DNA from 3 places in the Streptococcus sp. F2 genome. Region 3 is predicted to be linked to each of the others. Evidence: predicted binding sites of a transcription regulator. Region 3 holds the regulator's gene; each other region holds the start of a gene.

Region 1 (10,095 bases), on a different contig from region 3:
TTTGCCACCTTTTACATTGATTGGAGCTACAACGCGAGCTGGGATGTTATCAAATCCTTTGCGAGCTCGATTTGGCATTACTGGACACATGGAGTATTATCAGGAAGCTGATTTGACTGAAATTGTCGAACGAACAGCCGATATTTTTGACATGGAAATTGTTCACGAAGCGGCTCAAGAGTTAGCTTGCCGTAGTCGGGGAACACCGCGTATTGCTAATAGATTGTTAAAGCGGGTACGTGATTATGCTCAGATTGTTGGAGATGGCGTCATCACGGCTCAGATTACAGACAAAGCCCTAACCATGCTTGATGTTGACCGAGAAGGTCTTGATTATGTAGATCAGAAGATTTTACGCACCATGATTGAAATGTATCAGGGTGGACCTGTTGGGTTAGGCACTTTATCAGTTAATATTGCAGAAGAACGTGATACAGTTGAAGACATGTACGAACCTTATCTGATTCAAAAAGGATTTCTAATGCGTACACGAACTGGTCGTGTGGCGACGGAAAAAGCCTATCGTCATCTTGGTTATCCATATCCGTCTAAGTAATCCGTTTGTATTAAGGAATCATCATCTGAACCTGTTCTTAGTGTTCAGATTTTTTGTGTGAAGGCCTAAAATTATTATCTCTATTTCTCCGATAGAGGTGAGAAATTTGATATAATAGTCCAAAGGAGTTTTTCATGAAAAAAGTATGTTTTGTTTGTCTTGGGAATATTTGTCGAAGCCCTATGGCTGAATTTGTCATGAAAACTTTGGTGTCATCTGATACTGTTTTCGTGGAGAGTCGAGCGACCTCAAGTTGGGAGCAGGGCAATCCTATTCATCCGGGCACGCAATCCATTTTGAAGGCTTATCAGATTGACTATGACGTGGCAAAACGTGCTCAGCAAATCACAGTAGCTGATTTTGAGGCTTTTGATGTGATTATTGGTATGGATAGCCAAAATGTTAAAGATCTTAGGGATATGTCACACCATCAGTGGGATGCTAAAATTAAACTTTTTAGAGAGGGTGGCGTCCCTGATCCTTGGTACACAGGCGATTTTGAAGAAACCTATCGATTAGTAACCCAAGGTTGTCAGAAGTGGTTAAAGGAACTAGGGGTTGACTAGTAGTCAACTTAGAAAATGAGTAGTAGGAATGACAAATATACAAAGTATGATTAAAAAATGGAATATCACACGAGCCAAGCTTGAAATTTTCTCAGTCATTGTTATTTTGGTTTGTACCCTTTCGGTTTTTGGAGTGAGGCTAACACATCAAACTAGTCTGACCTACGAACAGGGAAAAATGCGGTATACAGGTTATGTTGTCAACCATAAGATGAATGGCAAAGGTAAGCTGATTTATCCCAATGGGGATACTTATGTTGGGACCTTCAAAAATGGTGTTTTTGAGGGAGAGGGAACTTTTACAGCTAAAACAGGCTGGTCTTATAAAGGTCAGTTTCATAAAGGTCAAGCAGATGGTAAAGGTGTGCTAAAGGCAAAAAATGCGAAGGTTTATAAAGGAACCTTCAAACAGGGGATATTTCAAAAATGAGAATAAAATGGTTTTCGTTTGTTAGGGTAACAGGGCTTTTGCTGGTCTTACTCTATCACTTTTTTAAAAACACATTTCCAGGAGGCTTTATAGGAGTTGATATTTTCTTCACTTTTTCAGGCTATCTAATCACAGCTCTCTTGATAGATGAATACACCAAAAAAGAAAGCATAGATATTATTGGTTTCCTAAGAAGGCGGTTTTATCGTATTGTTCCTCCGCTCGTTTTAATGATTTTATTGACTATCCCTTTTACTTTTTTAGTTAAAAGCGATTTTATTGCTAATTTAGGAAGTCAGATTGCAGCTGTTCTAGGGTTCACAACTAATATTTATGAGATATTAACAGGAAGCAGTTACGAAAGTCAATTTATCCCTCATCTCTTTGTTCACACGTGGAGTTTAGCCATTGAAGTCCATTTTTATTTGATTTGGGGAGTGTTGATTTGGTTGTTGGCTAAGCGTCAGGATAGTCATAAGAAGCTGAGAGGCCTTCTCTTTTTAATATCATCAGGAGTTTTTGCAGTCAGCTTTTTGAGCATGTTTATCAGATCTTTTGTGACTTCTAATGTATCATTGATTTATTTTTCAAGCTTCTCACATAGTTTCCCTTTCTTTTTGGGAGCGATGTTTGCGACGATGACAGGTATCAAGGAAACGACCGTTCGTTTTCAAAAAAATGTTCGGTTGTGGTCGCGTCAGCAAGTGATTGCTGTGATGGTTGGTGCTTTTGCCCTTTTACTCTTATTGACCATTACCTTGAATTTTAATCATATTGTGACTTATTTATTTGGCTTTGCATTAGCTAGTTTATTTGCATCGGTTATGATTTACGCTGCGCGTGTGCTTCACGAACAGACGCCAGACTGGCAAGAGCCTAAAGTAGTAACGTATTTGGCTGATATTAGTTACGGTATTTACCTTTTCCACTGGCCATTTTATATTATTTTTACCCAATTGATGTCAAATGTCTTGGCGGTTATTCTGACCACTTTCTTTTCGGTCTTGTTTGCTACCATGTCTTATTATATTGTGGAACCTTTGATTCAAGGTAAGAAACCTAACTTGCTTGGTTTGGAAATTGATTTGTCTCCCTATTATAAGTGGATTTCAGGAGTATCATTGGCCTTAGCCTTCCTGGCTTTGGGGACCTGTGTTGCAGCTCCAAAAGTGGGCAAATTTGAACGTCAGCTATTGGTAAGTTCTTTGCAACAGGCACAAAATAATATTGAACGAACACATACACTAGCAGCAGGAGATGCAAATGCTTTAAGTGATGTGAGCATTATCGGTGACTCTGTTGCTCTTAGATCCAGTGCGGCTTTCTCAAAACTCATGCCACAGGCTCAGCTAGATGCCGCGGTAAGTCGTAATTTTTCGGAAGCATTTGAGTTATTTACTAATCAAATTAACTCTAACTCTTTATCTAAGACAGTTGTTTTAGCAGTTGGGGTCAATTCACTCGATAACTATGGCCAAGACGTTCAATCGTTTATTGAAGCTTTACCTAAGGGACATCGCTTGGTTTTAGTTTCTCCGTATAATGCTAAAAATGCAGCTCAAGTAGCTGAGGCGAGAGATTATGCTATTAAGCTCCCTAAAAAATATAAGTACGTGACGATAGCAGACTGGTACAAGGTTGCTACCGATAACCCAGATATCTGGTATGGCAGTGATGGTGTGCATTACAGTGAAGACAGTCAAGGGGCTGAGTTATACGTTTCTACTATCCAAAAAGCCATTGAACAAGCTGCTAAAAAAGCCGCTAAATAAAATGCTTGCAGATTATTTTACTAAGAAAAGCCGGAGTTAATTTGCTCTGGCTTTTTGTGAGAATGAAATATTTTTTTGATCTCATAGGGAAGTAGTAACTCAAAGTTGTGTAAGAAAACGCTTTCAGAAATTGTCGTCCTAATTGAGATTTTATTTCTGAAAAAGTAAGTGTAAAAAAGCGCGCTATCAAAGGGTTTCAGAAAGACTTTGAAAAAAACTTCACAAAAATCTTGTGAAATGATTTACAAATTTTCAAAAAGTGTTATAATAATTTTGTAAACAAAATTGTGAAACTTTTAACAAGATAAAGGAGTCTCAAATGACTGAAGGACATAACACTGTTGAAACAACCTCTGTTTCTGCGACAATTGATACTCTTGTTCAAAAAGGTTTAGCTGCTCTTGAAGAGATGCGTAAGCTTGACCAAGAACAAGTTGACTATATCGTAGCAAAAGCTTCTGTTGCTGCCTTGGATGCACACGGAGAACTTGCTAAACATGCTTACGAAGAAACAGGTCGTGGTGTCTTTGAAGATAAAGCAACAAAAAATCTATTTGCTTGTGAGCATGTGGTTAATAACATGCGCCATCAAAAAACAGTAGGGATTATTGAAGAAGATGACGTGACAGGTTTGACGTTGATTGCTGAGCCGGTGGGTGTTATCTGTGGGATTACGCCAACAACTAACCCGACTTCAACAGCTATCTTTAAATCTTTGATCTCGTTAAAAACACGTAATCCAATCATTTTTGCTTTCCACCCATCTGCTCAAGAATCATCAGCGCATGCCGCTCGGATTGTTAGAGACGCTGCTATCGCCGCTGGTGCTCCTGAGAACTGTGTTCAGTGGGTTGAAACACCATCACTTGAAGCAACAAATGCTTTGATGAATCATGATGGCATTGCAACCATCCTTGCTACAGGTGGAAATGCTATGGTTAAAGCAGCTTACTCGTGTGGAAAACCTGCTCTTGGGGTAGGTGCAGGTAATGTTCCAGCCTATGTGGAAAAATCTGCTAACATCCGCCAAGCAGCTCATGATATTGTTATGTCAAAATCATTTGACAACGGTATGGTCTGTGCATCTGAACAAGCTGTTATCGTGGACAAAGAAATCTATGACGATTTTGTTGCAGAGTTCAAATCTTACCATACTTATTTTGTAAATAAAAAAGAAAAAGCCCTTCTTGAAGAATTCTGTTTTGGTGCAAAAGCTAACAGTAAAAACTGTGCTGGCGCTAAATTGAATCCAAACATTGTTGGGAAACCAGCTACTTGGATTGCAGAACAAGCTGGATTTACTGTTCCAGAAGGAACCAATATTCTTGCTGCAGAATGTAAAGAAGTTTCAGAAAATGAACCTTTAACACGTGAAAAATTATCTCCAGTCATTGCTGTTTTGAAATCTGAATCACGTGAAGACGGTGTTGAAAAAGCTCGTCAAATGGTTGAATTTAATGGACTTGGTCACTCAGCTGCCATTCATACAGCAGATGCAGAGTTGGCAAAAGAATTTGGTACTAGAATTCGTGCTATCCGTGTCATCTGGAATTCACCTTCTACATTTGGTGGTATCGGTGATGTTTACAATGCTTTCTTACCATCATTGACCTTAGGATGTGGTTCTTATGGCCGCAACTCAGTTGGTGATAACGTTAGTGCTGTTAATCTCTTGAACATCAAAAAAGTAGGAAGACGTAGAAATAATATGCAATGGTTTAAAGTCCCTTCAAAAACATACTTCGAACGTGATTCAATTCAATACCTTCAAAAATGCCGTGATGTTGAACGCGTGATGATTGTTACTGACCATGCCATGGTTGAACTTGGCTTCTTGGATCGTATCATTGAACAATTGGACCTTCGTCGTAATAAAGTGGTTTACCAAATCTTTGCTGATGTTGAACCAGATCCAGATATTACAATAGTTATGAAAGGTACTGAATTAATGCGTACCTTCAAACCAGATACCATTATTGCCCTTGGGGGTGGTTCTCCAATGGATGCTGCCAAAGTAATGTGGTTATTCTATGAGCAACCAGAAGTTGATTTCCATGACCTTGTCCAAAAATTCATGGATATTCGTAAACGTGCTTTCAAATTCCCAGAACTTGGTAAGAAAACAAAATTCATTGCCATTCCAACTACATCTGGTACAGGTTCAGAGGTAACACCATTTGCTGTTATTTCAGACAAGGCTAACAACCGTAAGTACCCAATTGCTGACTACTCATTGACACCAACTGTGGCAATTGTTGACCCAGCTTTGGTATTGACAGTTCCAGGCTTTATCGCTGCAGATACTGGTATGGACGTTTTGACACACGCCACAGAAGCTTATGTATCTCAAATGGCTAACGACTTTACAGATGGTTTGGCGCTTCAAGCAATTAAGATTGTCTTTGAAACTCTTGAAAAATCTGTTAAAGAAGCTGACTTTGAGTCACGTGAAAAAATGCATAATGCTTCAACAATGGCAGGTATGGCATTTGCCAATGCTTTCCTAGGTATTTCTCACTCAATGGCACATAAGATTGGTGCACAATTCCACACTGTTCATGGTCGTACCAATGCAATCTTGCTTCCATACGTTATCCGTTACAACGGTACACGTCCAGCTAAGACTGCAACATGGCCTAAGTACAATTACTACCGTGCGGATGAAAAATACCAGGACATTGCGAAATTGTTAGGACTTCCAGCTTCAACACCAGAAGAAGCCGTTGAGTCTTATGCGAAAGCTGTTTATGACCTTGGTTGCCGTGTTGGCATTAAGATGAACTTCAAAGATCAAGGAATTGATGAGAACGAGTGGAAAGAACATTCACGTGCCTTGGCTTACCTTGCTTATGAAGACCAATGTTCGCCTGCTAACCCACGCTTACCAATGGTTGACCATATGCAAGAAATCATTGAAGATGCTTACTATGGTTACGCAGAGCGCCCAGGACGCCGTAAATAATCTCTTTTAAAGTGTTGTGATGCAACGACCTCTTATGACTAGAACCATAAGAGGTCGTTTTTTTCGTGTATTGAGTTGACTACAACATACCCAAAATCCCCTCTAAAAGGAAGAAAGGATTTTGCTTATAATAATCAAAGAGAGGTTTCAACAACTTAACTAGTTAACTTAATTTTCAGAAAACTTTCGAAAATGAGTTGACAATAATTGTGAAAAGATATACAATCTTAATTGTAAACGATTACAGAAGTAACGATTAAACATTAAAATATGGAGGACTTATATGAAAGCCGTAGTTGTTAATGAAGCTAGTACAGGTGTTGAAGTTGTTGATCATGAAATGCCATTAATTGGGCACGGAGAAGCACTTGTTAAAGTCGAATATTGTGGTGTTTGCCATACAGATTTGCACGTAGCGCATGGCGATTTTGGACAAGTTCCTGGGCGTATTCTAGGCCATGAAGGCATTGGTATTGTCGAAGAAATTGGTGAAGGTGTAACCTCATTACAAGTTGGTGATCGTGTCTCTATTGCTTGGTTCTTTGAGGGTTGTGGCCATTGTGAATATTGTACGACTGGTCGTGAAACTCTCTGCCGTTCTGTTAAAAATGCAGGTTACAGCGTTGATGGAGGAATGAGCGAATATGCTGTCGTAACAGCTGATTACGCTGTAAAAGTCCCTGAAGGACTTGATCCTGCCCAAGCTTCATCAATCACATGTGCGGGTGTCACTACTTATAAAGCTATCAAAGAAGCGGGTGCTGCTCCAGGTCAATGGATTGTTATTTTTGGTGCTGGGGGTCTTGGAAACCTAGCTGTTCAATACGCTAAGAAAGTCTTTAATGCTCATGTTGTCGCAGTCGATATCAACAATGATAAACTAGAGTTGGCTAAAGAAGTCGGCGCTGATATTGTGGTTAATGGTAAAGAAATTGAAGACGTTCCAGGTTACATTCAGGAAAAAACAGGTGGAGCCCATGGTGTCGTTGTAACAGCTGTTTCTAAAGTTGCCTTTAACCAAGCGATTGATAGCGTCCGTGCAGGAGGAACTGTTGTAGCTGTAGGCCTTCCATCAGAATATATGGAACTTTCTATCGTAAAAACGGTTCTAGATGGTATCAAAGTGGTTGGATCACTTGTGGGAACACGTAAAGACTTGGAAGAAGCCTTTGCCTTTGGTGCAGAAGGTCTGGTTGTTCCAGTTGTTGAAAAAGTTCCAGTTGATACTGCTCCAGATGTCTTTGATGAAATGGAACGTGGCTTGATTCAAGGACGCAAAGTTTTGGATTTTACTCGCTAAGATACTAAAATATGAAGTATTATCTAGCAATGGCTTCGTTTGCTGGAGTAATTCTTAAATTGTACCATTAGTAGCATTCTTGAGTAAGAGAGCTTCTCTCTGCTTGAGAATGCTTTTTTATTTTTTAGAAGTTTTAAAAATTGAGAATATATTATATAATGGAAAAAATAAAGATAGGTAGGGTAGAGCGATGCCAGTGATGTACCAATCAACACGAGATCAAGAGAATAAAGTGACGGCAAGTCAAGCTATTTTGCAAGGCTTAGCTGCAGATGGAGGATTATTTACACCTGTTAGTTTTCCTAAGTTAGCATTGTCATTTAACAAGCTTAAGGATGAAAGTTATCAAGCCATTGCCAAGATTGTGCTATCCGCTTTTTTTGATGATTTTACTGAAGATGACATTGAGTACTGTATCAGCTCAGCTTATGATGATAAATTTGACACCTCTCTTATTGCACCAGTAGTTTCTCTAACGGACTCTCATCACTTGGAATTGTTTCACGGAACAACGATTGCTTTCAAAGATATGGCTCTGTCTATTTTGCCTTATCTTTTGACCACTGCAGCTAAAAAGCAAGGCGTGGAACAGAAAATTGTGATTTTAACAGCTACTTCTGGAGATACAGGTAAAGCTGCTATGGCAGGTTTTGCAGATGTTCCTGGAACAGAAATTATTGTTTTTTACCCTCACGCAGGTGTTAGTAAGATTCAAGAATTGCAAATGACAACTCAAGTTGGAGAAAATACTCACGTTGTTGCCATTGAGGGCAATTTTGATGATGCTCAAACAGATGTGAAACGTATGTTTAATGACCCTGACTTGGCTCAGAAATTAGCAGCTCGCGGGATGCAGCTCTCATCTGCAAACTCCATGAATATTGGTCGTCTTATTCCACAAGTAGTTTATTATATTTATGCTTATGCTCAATTGATTAAAGCTGGTCAGATTGAAGCAGGGCAGAACATTAATATTACGGTTCCTACTGGTAATTTTGGGAATATTTTAGCTGCTTATTATGCCAAGAAAATTGGTCTACCTGTAGCAACATTTATTTGTGCTTCTAATGAGAACAAGGTCTTAACGGATTTCTTTACCAGTGGTATCTATGATAAAAAACGGCCCTTCAAAGTCACAACAAGTCCTTCGATGGATATTTTGGTATCATCTAATTTAGAACGTCTTGTTTTCCATTTAGTAGGGGATAATGCTGAAAAAACCAAGGATTTAATGGATGCTTTAGCAAAAAAGGGATCCTACGAATTACAAGATAGTGATGAGGCTGTTTTGTCTCAGTTTGTTGCTTGTTTTGCCACAGAAGCAGAAACAGCGGCTGAAATTAAACGAGTATTTGAGTTAGACGATTATGTTATGGATCCTCATACCGCAGTTGCTTCGGCAGTTTACCAAAATTATCGTCACGAGACAGGGGATGACACACCGACACTCATTGCCTCAACAGCCAGTCCTTATAAATTCCCGGGTGTTGTAGTAGAAGCAATTACTGGGAAACCGGTCGCCGATGACTTTGAAGCAGTGAGTCAACTTAAGCAGCTTTCTCACGTGGTACTACCAAAAGCTGTGATAGGATTGCAAAACGCAAGGGTTCGGCACCGTCTGCTTGTGAAAACGGCAGATATGCAGACAGCTGTTGAAAATTATCTTGGTCTGTAAAACGGAGCCGACAAGGCTCCTTTAGTTTGGAAATGATAAATGACATATAATAGAAGAAAATTGCTTTCTTTGGCTTTGCCTGCAATGGCAGAAAATATTTTACAAATGGTAATGGGGATGGTTGATAACTACCTTGTCGCTCAAATTGGCTTAGTGGCAGTTTCAGGTGTTTCCATAGCCAATAATATTATTACTATTTATCAGGCTCTTTATATTGCTCTAGGAGCTGCTATATCTAGCTTGATTGCTCGAAGTATTGGAGAACACAATCAAAACAAACAGTTAAATGGTATCGCTGATGCCCTCCGGCTAACCTTAGGGGTATCTGTCCTTCTTGGGGTTTTCTCAGTCCTTGGTCGCCGACAGATTTTAAAAGTGTTAGGAGCTGATGATAGCCTCACCCTAATTGGAAGCCAGTATTTAGCGATTGTTGGCGGTATGATTGTGAGTTTAGGGCTTTTGACAATTTTAGGAGCTATTGTTCGTGCTCAAGGAAAACCTCGTATCCCTATGCAAGTTAGTTTTTTAATAAATCTGCTGAATGCTGTTTTCTCTGCTTTATCCATCTACGTTTGGGGCTTCGGGCTTGCGGGGGTTGCCTGGGCAACTGTTCTATCTCGTTTAGTAGGTGTACTTTTGCTTTGTCGCTTTGTTCCTATAAAAAGCGTTGTGAGACGATTGACGAGGCCTATAGATAAAACGATCTTTAATCTCTCCTTACCTACTGCCGGTGAACGTTTGATGATGAGGGCAGGAGATGTTCTGATTACGATTATTATTGTACACTTTGGAACAACCGTTTTAGCAGGAAATGCAATTGGAGAAATACTAACT
Region 2 (10,095 bases), on a different contig from region 3:
TTTAATTGACAAACACATGCCAAATCTGTCAAAAATCATGAAAAAAGATCCCAACATGCGGGCTATTGTTACCGATCCAGACGGGCATATTTACTCCTTGCCAAAGCGTGAGCCAATGAGCCCTAAGGTTGCTAACCAGTTATATATCAACAAAAAATGGCTGGACAACCTTGGCTTAGACATGCCAAAAACTTACGAAGATTTAGTCGCTGTTTCTAAAGCCTTTCGTGATAAAGATGCCAATGGCAATGGAAATGTGTCAGATGAAATTCCGTTTGAAAACGGTGGGGTTGATCCAATTCTCACTTATGCCCACCTTTTGGCACGGTGATTAGTCCAGGAGAATCCGGAAAATATTGGACAGTTAATGATAAAAAAGAAATCACCTTTACTCCAACGGCCGACTACTACAAAGAAGGGCTAAAATGGGTTCACGATCAATACAAAGAAAAACTCATTGATCAAGAAATTTTCACCCAAGATAGCTCTCAAGCAGAAGCTAAACGTCAAAACAATGGGGATGCTATTGTCGGTATTTCAGCAGGTTGGACAGCAGACGCCCTCTTTGGTAAACATACTGCAGAATACGTCCCAATGCCTCCAATCACAGGTCCTGATGGCAAAGCTTATGTGCATGCGGATGGTAGTGGTTATGGACGTAATGAGCTGATGATTACCGATCAAGCTAAGGATCCAGGGAAAATCCTAGCCTTCTTTGACCAATTCTACACCGAAGATGCTACAATTCAAATCTTCTATGGCTCTTTTGACAAGGCCACTAAAAAGAATGACGATGGCACTTATACCGTGCTAGAAGCACCAGATGGGGAACAAGATATTTTTGCCTGGGTGAATTCACTCAGAAGTTTTGGACCGAAGTACGCTCCAGATGATTTCAATAAGAAAGTAACCTTGCCTAAAGGTGCCGGAGATGGTCTTAAATTAGAAGCACAAAAAGTCGTGGAAGATGCTGCTCAACCAGCTTTTCCAAATGTTATGTTCACTCAAGAAGAACTAAACCGCTTATCAGTCATTTCGGTTGATATCATGTCCTTTATTCAGACAAAACAAGCTCACTGGGTAACTGAAGGAGGAATTGATAAAGAATGGGATGAATACCTTGCTAGCCTTGATAAAATGGGGCTAAAAGAGTATAAGTCTATTCACCAAGCCGCTTATGATCGTTATTTGAAAAACGAAAAGAAATAAGTCAGTATGAGTAGGACCCAAGAGAGGTGCTTAGGCTTCTTTTGGGTCTTCTTAATGAGTTAGCTTAGAAAGAGAAAGATTGTTACATGCAAACCTTACTACAAACCGTCTATTCGGATAGCACTAAACACTTTGTGTCTAAGCCGTATCCGCGAAAAGGAGACACTATTCAAATCAGCTTACGGGTCAAAGAAAACCCGATTCTTCAACAGATTTTCTTGCGCTACAAAAAGCAAGGGGTAGAAATTATCGAAGAAATGACAAAGACAGAGACTTTAAATGGCTTAGCCTATTATCAAGCTGACGCTCTTTGTTTAGATGATTATTTGTCTTATCAATTTTACCTCACTACTAAAGAGGCTATTTATTTTTACACCCAAGCAGGTATCAGCGACTACCTGTCAGATGATAGTCACAATTTTAAAATTTATACAGACTACGATGCTCCTGAATGGTTATCTCAGACGGTTTTTTACCAAATCATGCCAGACCGTTTTGCTAATGGACGACCAGAAATAGGGATTACAGCAGAGCAATTTACTTACAATGGCAAGTCTCCAAAGCCAATGCGCTGGGAAGACCAGCCCTTAGAATATGCTGATGTTTTTGCGATGGATTTTTATGGAGGGGACCTCTGGGGAATTATCGATCATCTAGACTACTTGCAAGAGTTAGGGGTTAATGGGATTTACCTCAACCCCATTTTTACTTCACCCACTCATCACAAATACGATGCTTTGGATTACTTCGAAATTGACCCAAGTCTGGGTGGAGAAGAGGCCTTAATCGCCTTATCGCAAGCAATCCATCATCGCGGTATGAAACTGGTTTTGGACATTTCAATTAACCACACCAGTTCCTCCTCAAAATGGTTTAACAAGACCTGTGAATTTTACGACAAAAGTGTGGGAGCCTATCACAACCCGGATGCTCCCGAACGAGAATTTTTCTTTATCGATGAGCAAAACAACTACAAGTCTTGGTTTGGTTTAGAAACCATGCCTCAACTCAATTACGGGTCTCAACGCCTCAGAGATATTATTTACCGTAATGAGGATTCTGTTCTCAAAAAATACCTCAAAGAGCCCTTTAATATTGATGGTTGGCGCTTTGATGTGGCAGATGTGATGGCTAGAAATGATGTGTTAGATGTTTACCATGAGGTTTGGCGGGAAATCTACCAAGAGATTAAGGCAACCAAAAAGGATGCTGCTATTATTGCGGAAGAATGGGCTGACGCTTGGGAAATGTACGACGCCAAGCAGTGGGATTCTACCATGAATTATTTCCAAGCGGCGAGACCTCTGAGAGAATTCGCAGGGACCTGTGACTTGTTTTTGGAAAGACAACCTGATTTGGCTAAGATTAATTACCCTAAGACTGCTAGACATCTTGGCCGACGCATCTTACAGTTCATGACCAAGGTTCCTTCACAAATCCAGTATCAGATGTTTAACCTAATCAATTCTCATGATGTGCCAAGGCTTTATCACATGGATGGCGTAGCATTTGCAGGCTACCAAGGAGCTTCTATCTGTCTTTTTGGGCTTCCAGGAGCAACTAATATCTGGTATGGTGACGAGCAGTTACTCGGAGGCCATCATAAGAGTAACGAAGGTACACGCTATCCTATGAATTGGTCTAGAGAGCTAACCCAGCAAGAAAAAGATTGTTATCAGTTGTATCAGACGCTTTGTCGTCTAAAAACCACTGAGGAAAGTCTCCAAACAGGTGGCTTCAGAATTCTGCGCATGACAGAACAAGTGATTGTTTTTGCTCGTTTCACCAGAGAAGCTTGTTACCTCTTTGTTTGGTCTCAGTCAGAGCAAGAAGAGCAGATTGACATCACTGCTTTGGATTTAGGAATGACGGGTGCTGACTGGGCACTTCTTGTCGGAGATAGTCATGTAGATAGCAGTACAGAGCGTTTGAAGCTTATTGTACCAGCCAAAGGTTCTGCAATCATCTCAGGTCACCTTTGTCAAGGACAATAATGTCCAATTAGCCCAATCAGATTCAAACTACTATGAAAAGCCCTATAACTATTGGAAGCCTTTATCACGAGATAATAAGTCTCATGATTGCTCTGCCAGTTCGTTATAGGGCTTTTTAGGTGTTTATAATGGTGAATGAGGTAAGTCTTTTGTCATTGTGATATGCTCAATTCCTGCTTCTTTGAACCGCTCTCCCTCTTCTTGGAAACCTAATTTGGCATAGAAGGTTCGAGCGCTTAGCTGAGCATGTAGGCTAATACGTTCAATTCCTTGTTTTTGGGCATAGGTTAGGACGTAAGTCATTAACTCTTGTCCTAGGGCCTGGCCACGGTATTCTTTGAGGACAGCCATGCGTTGTAAGGTAACGGTTTTCTGATTGGGATCAGGCAGCAGACGACAAGTAGCACAAGGTTTGCCATTATCGTCGTAAAGAACAAAATGAAGACAGTAAGCCTCATTACGGTCGATTTCAATAGCAGCTGGAACTCCCTGTTCACCAATAAAGACTTGACGTCTGATTTTTACAGCATCTAAATAAGTATCAGCTAGAGTATTTCGAGTTTGTTTGATTATCATAAAGTTATTATAAGCTAAAAAAAGAAGCAGGACAACTGTTTGATGCCCTGCTTCTATAAGAATGACTAAGGGCGTTATGCAAAGGCATAACGAGCCTTGTCTGATTATTGCCCTGAGATAGCTTCAGCGGCATCATCCATTGAAAGCACTTCGTGGAAGACACGTTGAGTCAATTCAGTTTTTTGTTCTGGTGTAAGGTATTTGGTGTTGACACAGTAACCAGAGATACGCACGATAACATCTTCGCCGTTCATGATCTTGTCATAAACATCGTTAAGGTCCATAACGTTCAAGTTAACGTGTTGACCACCATTTTCAAAGTAACCGTCAAGAACTGTTACCAAGTTGTCAACCTGTTCGTCAAATGTTTTACCAAGAGCACGAGGTGATACTTGAGTAGTCAATGAGATACCGTCGTTAGCGTGTGAGAATTCAAGTTTAGCAAGTGAGTTAAGGTTTTGTAACCAACCACCTTTAGCTTTGTTAGATGGGTTAGCACCTGGTGAGAAGAATTCTACTTGGCTAGTGTTAACTGTACCATCTTCGTTCAAGAATACGCCGCGGTGAACTGGAGAGTTACCAGTTTGTTTAGAGTAAGCAACGTTTGAAGTGATGGTAAGAAGTGATACTGAAGCTTCAGCATTCTTGTAAAGTTTGTGACTTGCAAGACGAGTGTGGTAAGCTTCCATCAACCATTTAGCGATGTCATCAACACGGTCATCGTCTTCACCGTAACGAGGGAAGTCACCGATAACTTCGTAGTCATAGATGTAACCATTTTCATCGCGGATAGTTTTAACAGTTGCGTATTTAATTGCTGACAAAGTATCAACAGTGTTAGCGAAACCACAGATACCGAATCCCATGTTAGCACGTTGATGTGTTGGCAAGAAGGCCATTTGAACTGCTTCGTAGTTGTATTTATCAGTCATGTAGTGGATGATGTTAAGCGCATCTACGTAAGTATCTGTCAACCAGTCAAGAGATTTCTCAAAGTTAGCCATAACTTCGTCGTATTCAAGAACTTCCGATGTGATTGGTTCAACAACGTTAAACACTTTGTAGTCTCTGTGGACATCATCGTAACCACCGTTAAGACCAGTGAGAAGGGCTTTAAGCACGTTTACACGAGCACCAAAGTATTGGATGTTATGACGTTGTTCTTCATTTTCTGGGTCAAGTGGAGACACACAACATGAAATACATGACATTTCGCCATAACCTTCTTTAGCCATTGTTGTCACACCTTCATATTGGATAGAAGAGTGTTTGTGGCTCATTTTCATACAGTAGCGACGGAATGCTTCTGGCAATTGATCAGTCCAAAGAACAGTCAAGTTTGGTTCTGGAGAGTTACCGATATTATCAAGCGTGTTCAAGAAACGGTAGTCCATCTTAGTTACACGGTGACGACCATCGTTACCCATACCAGCCATAGAAGTTGTGATGAATGTTGGGTCACCTGAGTAAAGCGCATCGTAAGCTTTCGTACGTCCGAATTTTACGGTACGAAGTTTAAGCACGAAGTCATCCACAAATTCTTGGATTTCTGATTCTGTAAAGGTACCACGAGCAAGGTCACGTTCAGCAAAGATATCAAGAACGATTGGCACACGTCCAAGAGAAGTTGCTGCACCGTTGATCACACGACATACTGCCATGAAAGCGATGTTTACCCATTGGATAGCTTCTTTAACGTTTTCTGCTGGGCGACGAACGTCAACACCGTAAAGGTCACCAAGTTTAACCACTTCACCAAGTGCTTGGTATTGAAGGTTAACTTCTTCGCGAAGACGGATTGATTCTTCATCGATTTCAGTGATGGCATTCCAGTCATTCACTTTTTCTTGCATCAAGTAGTCTGCACCGTAAAGAGCAAGACGTGCGTAAACACCGATGATACGTCCACGTGAGTAAGCATCTGGAAGACCAGTTACAGTGTGGGCGTGGCGCGCACGACGAATGTTTGATGTGTAAGCACGGAAAATACCGTCGTTAACAGTTGTTACATATTTAGTGAAGATTTCATGGACTGCTGGGTCTGGCTCATAACCATTTTCTTTAAGAGTAGTTTCCGCCATACGGATACCACCTTTTGGCATGAAGTTCAATTTGAACAATTCATCATTTTGAATACCATAAATCAATTCATTGTCTTTATCGATGAATCCAGCAGGAATGCCAGCGATTGAAGAAGGACGAGTATCAAATGGGAAGCGAGTTGCTTCATACTCAGCTTTAGTGTCTTCAATGATTTTCTTGATTTTCAATGAACGTTCAGTTGCACCGGCTAAGAAAGACTCATCACCATCGTATGGCGTGTAGTTAGCTTGTACAAAACGTGATACACTTGCTTTTTCTTTCCAGTCAGTTCCTTTAAAGCCTTCCCAAGCTTTTTCGAAAACATCTGTGTTAGTTTTAACAGTTGCCATATATTTCTCCTTAAATTCTAGTAACAAAGCGATCTGTTACATTTACAATTCTAAGTTTAACATATAGGAAACGTTTTCCCAAGCAAAATTCTTGACAAACCTAAGATTCTTTTATAATACAGATTGTTGAAACAGTCACAAACTGTATTAGAATGTATTCTTTTGGCTTTAGATGCTCTAAGGAGTATAATATAGTCAGGAGGGGCCGATGCTTATTTTTCCACTGCTTAATGACACGTCACGAAAAATCATCCATATTGACATGGATGCCTTTTATGCTGCAGTTGAGGAAAGAGATAACCCAGCCTTAAAAGGGAAACCGGTTGTGATTGGGAAAGATCCTAGAGAGACTGGGGGACGCGGTGTTGTCTCTACTTGTAATTATGAAGCTAGGAAATATGGGATTCATTCTGCTATGAGCTCTAAAGAGGCTTATGAGCGTTGTCCTCAAGCTATCTTTATCTCTGGGAATTACGAAAAATACCGAAGTGTTGGTCAGGAAATTCGCCATATTTTTAAACGTTATACTGATTTGGTTGAACCTATGTCTATTGACGAGGCTTACCTTGATGTGACGGATAATAAGTTGGGGATTAAGTCAGCTGTGAAAATCGCTAAACTGATTCAGCATGATATCTGGAATGAGGTTCACCTCACTTGCTCTGCGGGAGTCTCTTATAATAAATTTTTAGCTAAACTAGCCAGTGATTTTGAAAAACCGCATGGACTAACGCTTGTCTTGCCCCAAGATGCCCTATCCTTCTTAGCCAACCTTCCTATTGAAAAGTTTCATGGTGTCGGTAAGAAGTCAGTTGAAAAATTACATGAGATGGGGATTTACACAGGGCAGGATTTGTTAGAAGTTCCTGAAATGACCTTGATTGACCATTTTGGCCGCTTTGGATTTGATCTTTACCGTAAAGCTAGAGGCATTAGCCACTCTCCAGTTAAACCCAATCGTATAAGAAAGTCGATTGGTAGCGAGAGAACCTATGCCAAACTCCTTTATCGAGAAGCTGATATCAAAGCAGAAATCAGTAAAAATGCTAGGCGCGTGGCCGCTCTCCTACAAGACCATAAAAAGTTAGGGAAGACCATTGTGCTTAAGGTGCGTTATGCTGATTTTACTACTTTAACTAAGCGAGTCACCCTACCAGAACTGACAAGGGATGCCGCACAAATTGAGCAGGTGGCCGAATCTATCTTTGATACCTTACCAGAACATACGGTAGGTATTCGTTTGTTGGGAGTGACCATGACCAACTTGGAGGACAAGATGGCAGATATTGCTTTGGATTTATCGTAGGAAGAAGGCTTTCCTCTTTCCTATTTTTAGAGACAAAAATAAACTGGCTAGGAAAAGTCCTAGTCAGCTTATCTTACTTCGTGTGATATTACAGTATTGATTGGTCTTGGTCGATATCAGTGTCTTTGTCGTTAAGGATTTTGGCTTTGTAAAAAGCAAAGCCATAAAGAGCAGCTTGTGCAAGGATAAGGATAGTTCCAACCACTGACAAGGTTGTTGTGAACTGGCTAACCAAACCAATAACAGAAAGGATAAGTCCTAAGATATAAGGAATATAGCTAACCGTTAGACCTTGTTTTAATTTGGACAAGTTTTGAGCACAAAAGACAATGATAGCAATAATAGCAAGCACATTTAAGACAGAAAGGAAAATCATAAATGGTGTCATGGTGCTTTGCATCTGTGCTAATTGCTCAGCAGTGAATTGGGAACGGAATTCTTCATTCTTGAGTTGGCTTTGTAAGTAGAAAATCCCTGCAAATCCCATTAATGACAGTACAACTCCAAGCCCGTTTAGAATAATAATAGCAATAGTAGACGTTTTGAGTGCCTGACGCACTTTTTCATAAGAAATCATATAATCCTCCTAGAGTCCTTAATCCGAAATTGTATAATGTGTTTAATACAAAAATATTATACCATAGATTAATCAAAAATATCCGTTCTCTAGGATTTTTTCTGGAAAAAGAGGATAATATCTGACTCTGTAAGCCCTATCATCGGATCAATAGTCGAATAATTCTCAGGTGTTAACCTAAAATCGTCATTATCTGACGGCGAGTTCTCAGTGGGGTTAGAGTTTGTTGATTGAGAGGAAGATTTTTGAGAGGTGTCCTCAAGGGTTGCCGTATTAGAAAAAAGGGAGCTCTGCTCTTTTGATTTTAGCTCGTGGTTAGGTTGAGAGGAGGCTAAGTCGGATTGTTCTTGGAAGCGTTCAATCAAGTAGGTTTGGCGCTTATCGCCTTCATTTTTGATGGCATAATCGAAAGCGGCGATTTCGCCTAGCATGATTAGTTTGCTTTTAGACCGAGTGATGGCCGTGTAAATCAAATTTCGTTGCAAAAGTCGGCCGCTTTGGCGTGTGATGGGTAAAATTACCACTTGAAACTCGCTCCCTTGCGACTTATGAATGCTCATGGCATAGGCTAGGGTTAATTTTAGCCATTCATTTCTAGGATACGTTACTTCGCTACCGTCAAAATCTAAGATTAATTCGTCTTGCTTAGATTCGGTGTATTTAGCAGGAATCAAATCTGTAATATAACCAATATCTCCGTTAAAGACATTCAACTGAGCATCGTTGACTAAGTGCAAGACTTTATCACCTTTACGAAAATGCGTATCATTGAACAGAAATTCCGTTTGCCCTTCCAAAGGGTTGAGGAGGTTTTGCATCAATTGGTTAAGATGATTGATGCCAGCTTGTCCTTTGTACATAGGCGCTAAAATTTGAATTTCCTCAGCAGGGATGCCACTTTTAATAGCAGATAGAACAATTTTTTGAATCATGTCTGGAATGAAAGAGGCTTGGGCTTCAAAATAAGAACGGTCAGCTTTTTTGTCACGAAAGTCAGCAGCTAAGATTCCTCGACGCATCTGGTCTGCCAAATCTACAATAGTAGATTCTTGGGATTGACGAAAGATTTTCTGCAAGGCGATTTGAGGCAGGCTATTGACTTTTAAAAGATCTGACAGGACTTGACCGGGTCCAACCGAAGGAAGCTGGTCACTATCTCCGACAATAATTACTTGAGTTGTTGAACTAATCGCTGCTAACAATTGGTTAGCAAGCCAGGTATCCACCATTGAAAATTCATCGACAATCAGCAAGTCGCAGTCTAGATAATCTTCCATGGCTTGGTAATCATTGTCGCCATTGAGGCCTAAGTGCCTGTGGATGGTTGCGCTAGGAAGTCCAGTCAACTCATTCATACGACGTGCAGCCCGACCTGTTGGAGCTGCTAACAAGATAGGAAGGTCTTTTTTATCCAAATCAATCTGATGCAGGTTAGCGTAAGCCTGTAAAATGCCTCGAATAACAGTTGTTTTCCCTGTTCCGGGACCACCTGTTAGGAGAAATACCTTGCTGGTTAAGGCTTTAGCAATGGCTTCTTGCTGCACCTGGTCATAAGTGATAGCAAAGTCTTCTTGAACGGCTTGGATGGTTGTTTGGATGGTATCATGACTAAATGACTGACTTAAAGGGGTATCTAAGAGACGAGAGATATTCTTAGCAATCCCCTCTTCAGCAAAATAAAGGCTAGCATCAAACAATTTGGTGTCACTGTTTTTGATTTTGCCCTCTATGATTAACTCGCTTAGTTGTTCAGCCACAGCAGCAGGGTCACATTCTACTTGACGTGCATCTTCAAGGAGTGTGATGGCAAAGTCTAATAATTGTCGTGCTTGGACATAAGTGTCTCCTCGACTGACGGATTCTTCCAAGAGGCAGTGCAAGAGGGCGGCACGAAAACGTTTTGGAGAGTCACTCTCAATACCTAAGTTTTCAGCAAGAGCATCTGCCATCTTAAACCCAAAACCTTGTAAATCTTCGACTAATTGATAGGGATTTTCTTTA
Region 3 (10,095 bases):
ATGACAGATGTTTTTGGCAATCCTTCTAGTATTCACTCTTACGGACGCCAAGCAAGCAAAACTCTCAGAGAATCTCGCCAAACAATCGCCAATCTCTTAGACGTTAATGCTCGCCACATTACTTTCACTTCTGGGGGGACAGAAAGCAACAATACAGCTATTAAAGGCTACGCCTTGGCTAATCAAAATAAGGGTAAGCACCTCATCACAACTGCTATTGAGCACCATTCTGTTCTTCACACTATGGCCTATCTTGAAGACCGATTTGGATTCGAGGTGACTTATTTGCCTTGCCAAAATGGAACAATTGATTTGGCTGACGTTAAAAAGGCGCTCCGAGATGATACGATTTTAGTAAGTATGATGTATGCTAATAATGAAACAGGTGATGTCTTACCTATTCAAGAGATTGGAAACCTCCTTAGAGACCATCAAGCGGTTTTTCACGTAGATGCTGTACAAGCTATCGGAAAATTTGATATTTTTCCTGAGCAGTTGGGGATTGATTTCTTATCAGCGTCTGCTCATAAATTTCACGGTCCTAAGGGGATTGGATTCCTTTATAGTAGAGGAATGATTATGGACTCCCTGCTTCATGGGGGAGAACAAGAACATAAACGCAGAGCTAGCACTGAAAACTTACCAGGCATTGTGGGGATGGCACAAGCTCTAAAAGATGCTTTAACTAACTGTCTGTCAGCAACCAATCATATCACTTCTTTACGAGATCACTTGTTGGAACAACTAGAGGGACTCTCTTATTACCTTAATCAAGGCTCAAGCTCTCTTCCACAGGTGATTAACATTGGCTTTCCTGGCTATCAAAATGGAGTCCTACTAACCCAACTTGACTTAGCTGGTTTTGCAGTGTCGACAGGATCTGCTTGTACAGCTGGAACCGTTGAGCCAAGTCATGTACTTGCAGCTTACTATGGCAAAGAGTCTCATCGCCTAACAGAATCCATTCGCATCAGCCTGTCAGATCAAAATACTTTCGAAGAAGTCACTCAATTGGCTCAAGCCTTACGAAAAATTCTAGGAGAATCAGATGGCATTTGAAAAAGAAATTACTTTAGAAGACTGTAACTATCGTTACCAAATCAGTCCAACTGTCAAAAAATACACTTTAAGAGACACTACTTTTACACAAACCAAGGTGGGGCATTATCAGTTAACCCGCTTGTTAGAAAAAGTTCCTAATTCAGGAGAAGGTTTTCCTTTAAAAATTACGATAAATAAAGAACTCGATGGTTTTAAACTCGCTATTACGGATCAATCTGGTCTTAGGTTAGTTAATATTTTTAAATCTGAAGATAATAAAATTCTTCAAGACAAGTTTTATTTCCTTATGGATAGCCTTGTCGAACGTGATATTTTTAGTAAAACAAAAGTCTAAGCTAATCAATTGTATTTCTCTTCCCAACGTACTATAATGGTGCTATCAAAAAGGGAGGTAACAGACAATGATTGACATTAGCTATTTAAACAATAACAAACAGGAAAAGCAGATTTCCTACGCTAGTTATGATGACTATAAACAGGCGCAATTAGCTTGTCAAATTGCTATTGCAGATTATTTCCCTGTTAACAAGGTAATGGTAGATGGCCAGCAACTAGATTATAAGGGACAGTTTGGTAACCTCTACTTTTTCCTTGAGCAACAAGGCCTTCACTAAAATAGCAAAGCTAAGAAGTTTTTTCTTAGCTTTTTTTATCTTCTTATAAACCAGTTACGGTTTCTATGAAAGGAAATCTTTCACAAAATAATGAACAAAACGTTGCATTTTTCACAAACTTTCTGTTACAATAAAGAAAGATAAATGTAATGACAATTCTATAAGGAGTTAAACAGTGGTTATTGATAAATCTATTCCAAAAGCGACCGCAAAACGCTTATCACTCTATTACCGCATTTTCAAACGTTTTCATGCTGATCAGGTTGAAAAAGCAAGCTCTAAACAAATTGCAGATGCTATGGGCATTGATTCGGCAACTGTTCGTCGAGATTTTTCTTATTTTGGAGAATTAGGACGTCGTGGCTTTGGTTATGATGTCACCAAATTAATGAATTTCTTTGCTGATTTACTTAACGATCACTCTACTACTAACGTGATTTTAGTTGGATGTGGTAACATTGGTCGCGCACTCTTACACTACCGTTTCCATGACCGTAATAAAATGCAGATTGCAATGGGATTTGATACTGATGATAACCCTCTTGTAGGGACCAAGACCACTGATGGTATTCCAATTTATGGGATTTCAACCATCAAAGACCGACTTGACAATACTGATATTGAAACGGCTATCTTAACTGTGCCAAGTATCTATGCTCAAGAAGTATCCGAACAACTCATTGAAGCTGGTATTAAAGGGATTCTAAGTTTCGCTCCTGTCCATTTACAGGTTCCAAAAGGTGTGATTGTCCAATCCGTTGATTTAACTAGCGAATTGCAAACCCTTCTCTATTTTATGAATCAAAACCATCTTGACTAAGGAGGTACAATGTCCAAACCCATTATTGGAATAAGTGCAAACCAAAGATTAAATATCGCTCTAGATAATCTGCCGTGGTCATATGCGCCTACTGGTTTTGTCCAGGCAGTTACTGATGCAGGTGGCTTACCGCTTCTACTACCAATTGGTGATGAATCAGCTGCTAAGGTGTATGTGTCCATGGTCGATAAAATAATCTTGATTGGGGGACAAAATGTAGACCCTAAATATTATCAAGAAGAAAAAGCTGCCTTTGTTGATGATTTCTCACCCGAACGAGATCACTTTGAACTAGCCATCATTAAAGAAGCTATAGCCCAGAAAAAACCTATTTTAGGCGTCTGTCGTGGGACTCAGTTAATGAACGTTGCCTTAGGTGGCAGTTTAAACCAGAATATCCCTTCCCATTGGCAAGATGCTCCTTCTGATTTTCTATCGCATGAAATGATTGTGGATGAAGATTCCATTTTATATCCTATCTATGGTAAGAAAACTGTCATTAATTCTTTTCATCATCAAAGTCTGAAAAAGGTAGCTGATGATTTAAAAGTTATTGCAAGAGACCCTCGTGATGGAACGATTGAAGCTGTTGTTTCTACTAACGAGGCTATTCCTTTTTTGGGTGTTCAATGGCATCCTGAGTTGCTTCAAGGTTTTCGCAAGGAAGATTTACAACTCTTTGATTTATTTGTCAATGACTTTGAAGCTAGAAAAGAGATGATTTTTCTCGGAAACTATAATAAGATTGATAACTAACGATGATGTGATCCAGGCAAATGATGCCTAGGTCTTCACATGATCGTTTTATTTTTTCAGTAAAAGCGTAATCATTAGGACTCGGGTCAATACTTCCTGATGGGTGATTGTGAACCACAATAAGACTTGTTGCCATATTTTTACAAGCGTAATATAAAATTTCTCTAGGTTCTGCGATCGAACGTCTGACTGTCCCTATAAAAATCGTTTTCTCTTCAATCACGCGATTTTGACTATCTAAATACAGAACCACTAAATGCTCCTGCTTTTTATCGCCTAAAACAGCCATCATCTTCTCTGCAATCTGAACACTCGAAAGAATCCTCTCAGACATTGTTTGCTCAGTTGCTTGAATCCTAGCAGCCAATTCAATCATTGCTTTGATTTCAATTGCTTTAACTTTACCGATTCCCGCTAAGGTTTGTAATTCTTGCAGGGACAGCTTTTTAAAATCTGCTAAGCTTTCTAAATGTGACAACAGGTAAGAAGATAATTCCAAAACGTGTTTTTCTTTATTTCCTGTCCTTAATAAAATGGCTAATAATTCTTGGTTGCTTAAGGCTTCGGCCCCCATGCGCATTAACCGTTCTCTTGGCATCAGCTTTATATCATCGCATTTGATCGAATACATCTCACTACCTCCCTATCTATTTATTCGATAAAAAAACAAGTTTCTTATTAAGAAACCTGTTTTTTTTGAATGGCTTGTTTTTTCTGGATGTTATCCTTAATGACTTGATAGAGAGTTGCTGCTAAAGGGACGGCGATAATCATCCCAACAATTCCTCTTAGGGAAGCTCCAATAGTAATGGCCATTAACACCCACATTGCTGGCAGACCAATGGAACCTCCCACCACTCTTGGATAGATAAAATTTCCTTCAATTTGTTGTAAAATAATTAAAAACACAATAAACACAATCGCTTGCGACATGGATTGGGTCATGATTAAAACAAAACCAATTGCTGCACCAATGGAAGCTCCGACAACTGGAATTAATGCAGTGAAGGCCACTAATACCCCAATAGTTCCGGCAAATGGTAATTGTAGTAAAAACATTCCCGTCGTTGTGAGCGTCCCTAAAATCATAGCTTCTAAGGTCTGGCTGACAAAGAAACCATGAAAACGATGGTGTAATAAATCAACTAGATAATGAATACGCTGAGCATATTTACCAGTATAAGTATCCACCAAGGTATTTCCTTGACGACAAAGACTCTCTTTGTTGGCCAGGACATAGAGTGAAAAGACAAAACTGATGAAAAGGTTGATAATTGCAGATGCGATAACCGTTACTGACGTCAAGATATTCGTTAGGACACCGATAAATTGTTTTAATAATTGTTGACTATAACTCGTAATGGTTTGTGTTAGTTTGGCATCACCACCAATATATTTGATGACACGTGCTAATAATTTATTATGTTCTAACTGATTAACCACTTCTTTAATAGATGGTGTATCAAATTTTGTTAAGGTGCTGATGCTAGCAATTAAATCTGGGATGACAATTGAGATAATCCAAGTGATTAAAATAAAAAAGGTCAGATAAGCTAGCAACATACAGATGCCTCGCTTAACTTTTAAAACGAGGGGACTTCCTTTAAAAGCGTAGACATATGCTTTTTCATAAGCACTCATGACAATATTAACAATATAAGCTCCTGCTGCTCCATAGAGAAAGGGGAGACTTGTTTTATAAATAGTTCTTACAATATCAGTTCCATTTTCCCAGTTGGCTAAAATAGCATAACAAAGAATAAATGTCACAACAAGATAGAGGATATGTTTTTTTTCAAATTTCATGGTAACTCCTTCTTTTCCATTATACACTAAATTGCAAAACAGGGATACCCGAATCTCCTCATCGACATTAAGGGCAGTGAGAACTACTTGGACAAAGCATAATTGGCTATATTGACCTTCCTAGCATCATCTAAAAAGGTCATCATAGGCCAGTAGTTGCGGGTCTCTTAATGCTTTTATAAATAATCCTTAATAACTTGTGCCATTATAGCATAAGCCTGAAAATTAAGGTGTAGACCATCTAAGGTATAGCTATCTGCTAGTCCACCTTGTGCATCTTTAAGACAAGTATTGACGTCAATAAATTCTACAGAAGGAATCATGGATAATTCTTGATTAATGCTATCAATAACAGCATTGGTTCTAACTTTAACCGTCGTCTGGTATGCTGGATTCTGCGACACCGGTAATAATGACAGAAGGTAAATCTTACTATAGATGGAATGGCTTCGAATCTGGTTAATCAATTCTACAATAGTTGAAACAATATGATTCTTGTCAAATCCTAGACCAATGTCATTACAACCAATTAATAAAAAGACTTTTTCTGGTTCTAAATCAGTAATATGATCATCATAATGTGTCACTAACCACTGGCTATCAATTCCTGCAATACCTCGATTAATAAAAGGAAAGTCTGTTCCTAAGGCTTTTTTTAAGGGGAAAAACTCAATCAGTGAATCTCCGGCAAAAACAATACCCCCTTTTTCAGTACTCTTATTTTTATCATGGTAATCTGCTAGCTTCTTTTCTTGATAGCGTCGTAATTCTTCTGAAACAATTTCTAACATGTCAAACTCCTTATTATTACCTATAGTATAACAAAAAGATTGACTCTATTCAGTATCCAACGCTCTACATTAAACGACTAACATGTTAGTCATTGACCGTCTGGAGATCATCACTTACTATTGTAGAAAAAATTTACCTTTTTAAGCATATCCTCAGAAATGAGCCATTTTTTTTGTTACAATACTATTAACTGACTATTGTTTCAGGAGAGAGAAAACATGTTTAATAAGTTACAACCACGTTTAGATATACAGGCTAAGAGAAAGCCGCTACCTTATCGTTATTTTCAGACTGTCATCAATGATGGGCGACCTGATATTTTATTCCATTGGCATCCAGAATTAGAACTCATCTATGTTCAAGAAGGAACTGCTCGCTATCATATTGATAACGACTTTTTTAATGGTGAGACAGGTGATATTATTCTGGTTAGACCTAATGGCATGCACTCCATTCATCCTATTAACGGGGAAACTCATATGTTTGAAACTTTTCAGTTCCATTTGGATATGATTGGATCTTCCATTGGTGATCAAGTGACTAATCGGTATTTACAGCCCCTACAAGACAGCACTTACAAATTTTTGCCTTGCATTAAACCTGATATGCCGGGTTATGATGCTTTAAAAGACTGCTTGTTTTTGATTTTCAGCTTATCCAAAGAAGAGGATCGTCATTTTGAATTACTCTTAAAGGCTAAACTACACGAATTCTTATACTTATTATATTACCACCGCTATGTCATCCGAAAATACACTGATGATATCCATCGAAAAAATGAAAAAATTCGAGAACTGGTTGCTTACATCAATAATAACTACCATCAGACATTGACTATCGATTTTTTAGCCGACTTTATTGGTTACAGTAAGACTCATTTTATGGCTATTTTTAAGCAACATACCGGTAACTCCTGTACTGAATTTATTATTCAAGTAAGACTTAACAAGGCTTGCGAATTGTTGGTCAATTCAAACAAGCCTATTGTTGAAATTGCTAATGGGATTGGCTTTAACAATCTTTCTAACTTTAATCGCCAATTTAAACAATATTATGACATGACACCAAGTCACTACCGCAAGCAATACACTAAGACCAAAGAAAGTCGCTCTCTTATCAGTTCAAACATAAGCAATAACTAAACTACTATATTAAAAAACCGAGTACTTTCTAAAAGAATACTCGGTTTTTTTAATGTATCTACATCAATACTTCTCTCACAAATCCTGTGTCAGCTTCATTAACAACTAAGAAAATGGTGGCACCGGATAAGAGGCGCGTGCTACCTGAAACCACTTGTGATTTTTTATTGTGAATTTGTGTTGTGATTAAGACATTGTCAGGTAGTTTCAAGTCTCTGACATACTTTCCTGCAATCTTGTCTCCGACCGTTAATTCAATCAGAGTTGGCTCTACTAAGTCAGTAGGATGTTTAATGGCCATTTTATCAAGCATTGCTTCATAAATAGGTTGACCATTTAATAAGTCCATTACCAAATAGGACACAAAAGTCACTACCGCTATAGCCATCAATGGCTTCAAATCTCCAACCATTTCAGTCACCAAAATCATCCCCGTTAGGGGGGCCTTGGAGATAGCCGCAAAATAGCCTGCCATGCCTAAAACCAAGAAAAGAGGTAGAAAGCGCTGATTGAGTAATCCTAATTGTAGAGCTGTTTGCCCAAATAACAACCCTGCCAGAGCACCGAGCGTTAGAATCGGTAAGAAAATACCACCAGGTAGACCGCTGCCATAGCTAAACATGCTAACAATAAAGCGAATAAGGAAATAAAGGAGAATGGTGATTAAGGGGAGTTGCTGATGGGATAAGGCAAGAATTAAACCATGCCCCCCACCTAATAATTGTGGCAAGTAATAACCAATCGGTAATATCATAACCACCAGAATAATCCCATAAAAATGAGCTGGCAAATGCAGCCATCTCCCTAAAACACCGTAGAGTTTGTGAAAATCAAGAATGACTACTTCGTAGAGATAACCTAAGCCACCAAGAAAGAGCCCTAACAATAGCAATAACCAATATTGGTTAAGCCCTAAAAAAGGCATGGCTTTCGGCATACCAAGAACTGGTTTGAGACCAAAAATATTTAAGGAAATAAAGTTAGCGACCAAGCTTGCAACTAATGCTGTAATCCAGATTAGGCGAGAAAAATGATGGTAAATCTCCTCAACAACAAATAAAAGTCCTGCAATCGGGGCATTGAAAGCCGCTGATAGACCTGCTGCTGCTCCGCTGGCAATCAGAACTCGTTTTTCCAAACGGCTGGATTTGATGAGTTTAGCAAATCCCTTTGCTGACATGGCACCAAGTTGAATAGAGGGACCTTCACGACCAAGCATAAAGCCCATAGAAATGGCTAATGTTCCTCCTAGAAATTTTTTCCAGAGGATACTCCACCAATTTGGTAACAAAAGACCTTTAAGCTCTCCTTCGACATGAGGAATTCCAGACCCTTTAATATCAGGATCAGACTTAACCAAAAAGCCGACAAAAATAACAGCTAATAAGCTGATACCAACGATAGGAACTAATAAAAGGGGATTCTCATGAGCGGCATGATAGGATTCAATAACCGCTTCAGCCATCTTTTCAATAACCAATCGAAATAGACTAACCACAACTCCAGCTACAATGCCAACAATAATCCCACGCCAAACATAGGCAATAATGGACTTGTTTGAAAAGGTAAATTCATTTTTGTGATTTTCCATCTTTTCCTCTCTTTCTTTTGAATGCACTAGTACCATTGTATCAAAGACAGGCTTAAGTTACCAGTGCTTTTTAAGAGCTGGTTCTCAGACTGAATGGAGAATAGCAAAAAACACACTAGCCTACTAGCCAGCATGTTTTTTCTTAAAAGATTTAGGGGAAATTACCGTCAGGCCTCGGTCACTGCAGAACTGACACTTTTAGCAACAATATCAGCGACTCCTTCTTGGAAGGCGTCTGGAATAATATTAGTGGTGCTCAAAGCGTCATCTGGGACAAGACTAGCAATACCTTTTGCGGCAGCAATTTGCATCTCAACAGTAATGGTTTTTGCCCGTGCATCTAGTGCCCCCCTAAAAATCCCTGGGAAGGCAAGGACATTATTAATTTGGTTAGGAAAATCACTGCGGCCAGTACCTACAATGTAAGCCCCCGCTTCAAGGGCTTCATCAGGGTAAATCTCTGGAACAGGGTTGGCCATGGCAAAAATTACTGGGCGCTCTGCCATTTTACTGATCCACTCTGCTTTTAAGACTCCTGGTGCTGATACACCAATAAAGATATCTGCTCCTTCAAGAGCATCTTCTAAGGTACCTGATTTAAACTCACGATTAGTGACTTTCGCTATATCCAAATGATGTGGTGCTAACTGATCTGCCTCTTGTTCATTGATAATGCCAAATTTATCCACTACCGTCACTTTTGTCGCACCTGCTGCTAATAATTTACGGGTAATGGATAATCCAGCAGATCCACCACCGTTCACCACGATGGATACTTCATCAAGGGATTTTTGAAGGAGTTTCAAACTATTGAAGACAGCTGCCAACACCACAATAGCTGTTCCGTGCTGATCATCGTGAAAGACAGGAATATGACATTCCTTAATTAAGCGTTGCTCAATTTCAAAACAGCGGGGCGCACTAATATCTTCCAAGTTAATGCCACCAAAGGTTGGTGCAAGCGCCTTGACAATACTAATAATTTTTTCGGTATCTTTGGTATCTAATACAATTGGAATAGCGTCCACACCTGCAAATGCTTTAAAGAGTGCTGCTTTTCCTTCCATAACTGGCATGGCTGCTTCAGGGCCAATATCCCCCAGACCAAGAACCGCAGTACCATCACTGATAACGGCTACTGTATTTTTCTTGGTGGTTAAGTCATATGCTAATGTTTTATCTTTTGCGATGGCAGATGACACACTAGCTACACCTGGTGTATAGGCAATGCTCAAATCATGTTTATTTTTAATGTCAACTTTTGGTTGAACTTCCAATTTACCTCCGAACGTTTTGGCTTGTTCAAGGGCAAGTTGATCTAATTGATTTTCCATAGGGAATACCTCTCTTTTTTATTGGTTTGGATTAACTAAAAATAATTCTTAAAATAGCTGTCATAGTGATAACGGTAATAGCCCCACCTAAACGGGTAGCGACTTGGGCAAACGGCATTAGATTCATGCGGTCTGCAGTACTCAAAATAGCCACATCACCGGTTCCACCCATACCACT

Evidence for each region. The regulator Rex, encoded in region 3, represses fermentation and respiration genes when NADH is low (regulators of the CRP and FNR family bind a similar motif). The targets are predictions, from matches to a motif close to TTGTGAANTANTTCACAA.
Region 1: the regulator Rex is predicted to act here: its motif matches at 3,555-3,572, upstream of adhE (bifunctional acetaldehyde-CoA/alcohol dehydrogenase).
Region 2: the regulator Rex is predicted to act here: its motif matches at 6,335-6,352, upstream of pflB (formate C-acetyltransferase).

What each region holds. Positions count from the first base shown of each region.
Region 1 covers NZ_JBWKAI010000010.1:29,741-39,835, forward strand. Annotated here, with positions in the region: gene ruvB (Holliday junction branch migration DNA helicase RuvB) at 1-556, shown strand, start outside; gene ACYTR8_RS04770 (low molecular weight protein-tyrosine-phosphatase) at 691-1,122, shown strand; gene ACYTR8_RS04775 (MORN repeat-containing protein) at 1,151-1,552, shown strand; gene ACYTR8_RS04780 (acyltransferase family protein) at 1,549-3,324, shown strand; gene adhE (bifunctional acetaldehyde-CoA/alcohol dehydrogenase) at 3,644-6,286, shown strand; gene adhP (alcohol dehydrogenase AdhP) at 6,570-7,586, shown strand; gene thrC (threonine synthase) at 7,777-9,261, shown strand; gene ACYTR8_RS04800 (MATE family efflux transporter) at 9,301-10,095, shown strand, end outside.
Region 2 covers NZ_JBWKAI010000027.1:16,421-26,515, reverse strand. Annotated here, with positions in the region: partial or broken gene ACYTR8_RS08405 (type 2 periplasmic-binding domain-containing protein) at 1-1,209, shown strand, start outside; gene ACYTR8_RS08400 (glycoside hydrolase family 13 protein) at 1,296-3,203, shown strand; gene ACYTR8_RS08395 (GNAT family N-acetyltransferase) at 3,327-3,779, opposite strand; gene pflB (formate C-acetyltransferase) at 3,884-6,211, opposite strand; gene dinB (DNA polymerase IV) at 6,420-7,517, shown strand; gene ACYTR8_RS08380 (hypothetical protein) at 7,606-8,094, opposite strand; gene recD2 (SF1B family DNA helicase RecD2) at 8,184-10,095, opposite strand, start outside.
Region 3 covers NZ_JBWKAI010000006.1:46,698-56,792, reverse strand. Annotated here, with positions in the region: gene ACYTR8_RS03430 (cysteine desulfurase family protein) at 1-1,059, shown strand, start outside; gene ACYTR8_RS03425 (DUF1831 domain-containing protein) at 1,049-1,396, shown strand; gene ACYTR8_RS03420 (DUF4649 family protein) at 1,464-1,676, shown strand; gene ACYTR8_RS03415 (redox-sensing transcriptional repressor Rex) at 1,852-2,496, shown strand; gene ACYTR8_RS03410 (gamma-glutamyl-gamma-aminobutyrate hydrolase family protein) at 2,506-3,252, shown strand; gene radC (RadC family protein) at 3,203-3,883, opposite strand; gene ACYTR8_RS03400 (AI-2E family transporter) at 3,931-5,058, opposite strand; gene ACYTR8_RS03395 (SGNH/GDSL hydrolase family protein) at 5,235-5,849, opposite strand; gene ACYTR8_RS03390 (helix-turn-helix domain-containing protein) at 6,069-6,992, shown strand; gene ACYTR8_RS03385 (ClC family H(+)/Cl(-) exchange transporter) at 7,051-8,583, opposite strand; gene ACYTR8_RS03380 (NAD(P)-dependent malic enzyme) at 8,751-9,917, opposite strand; gene ACYTR8_RS03375 (2-hydroxycarboxylate transporter family protein) at 9,949-10,095, opposite strand, start outside.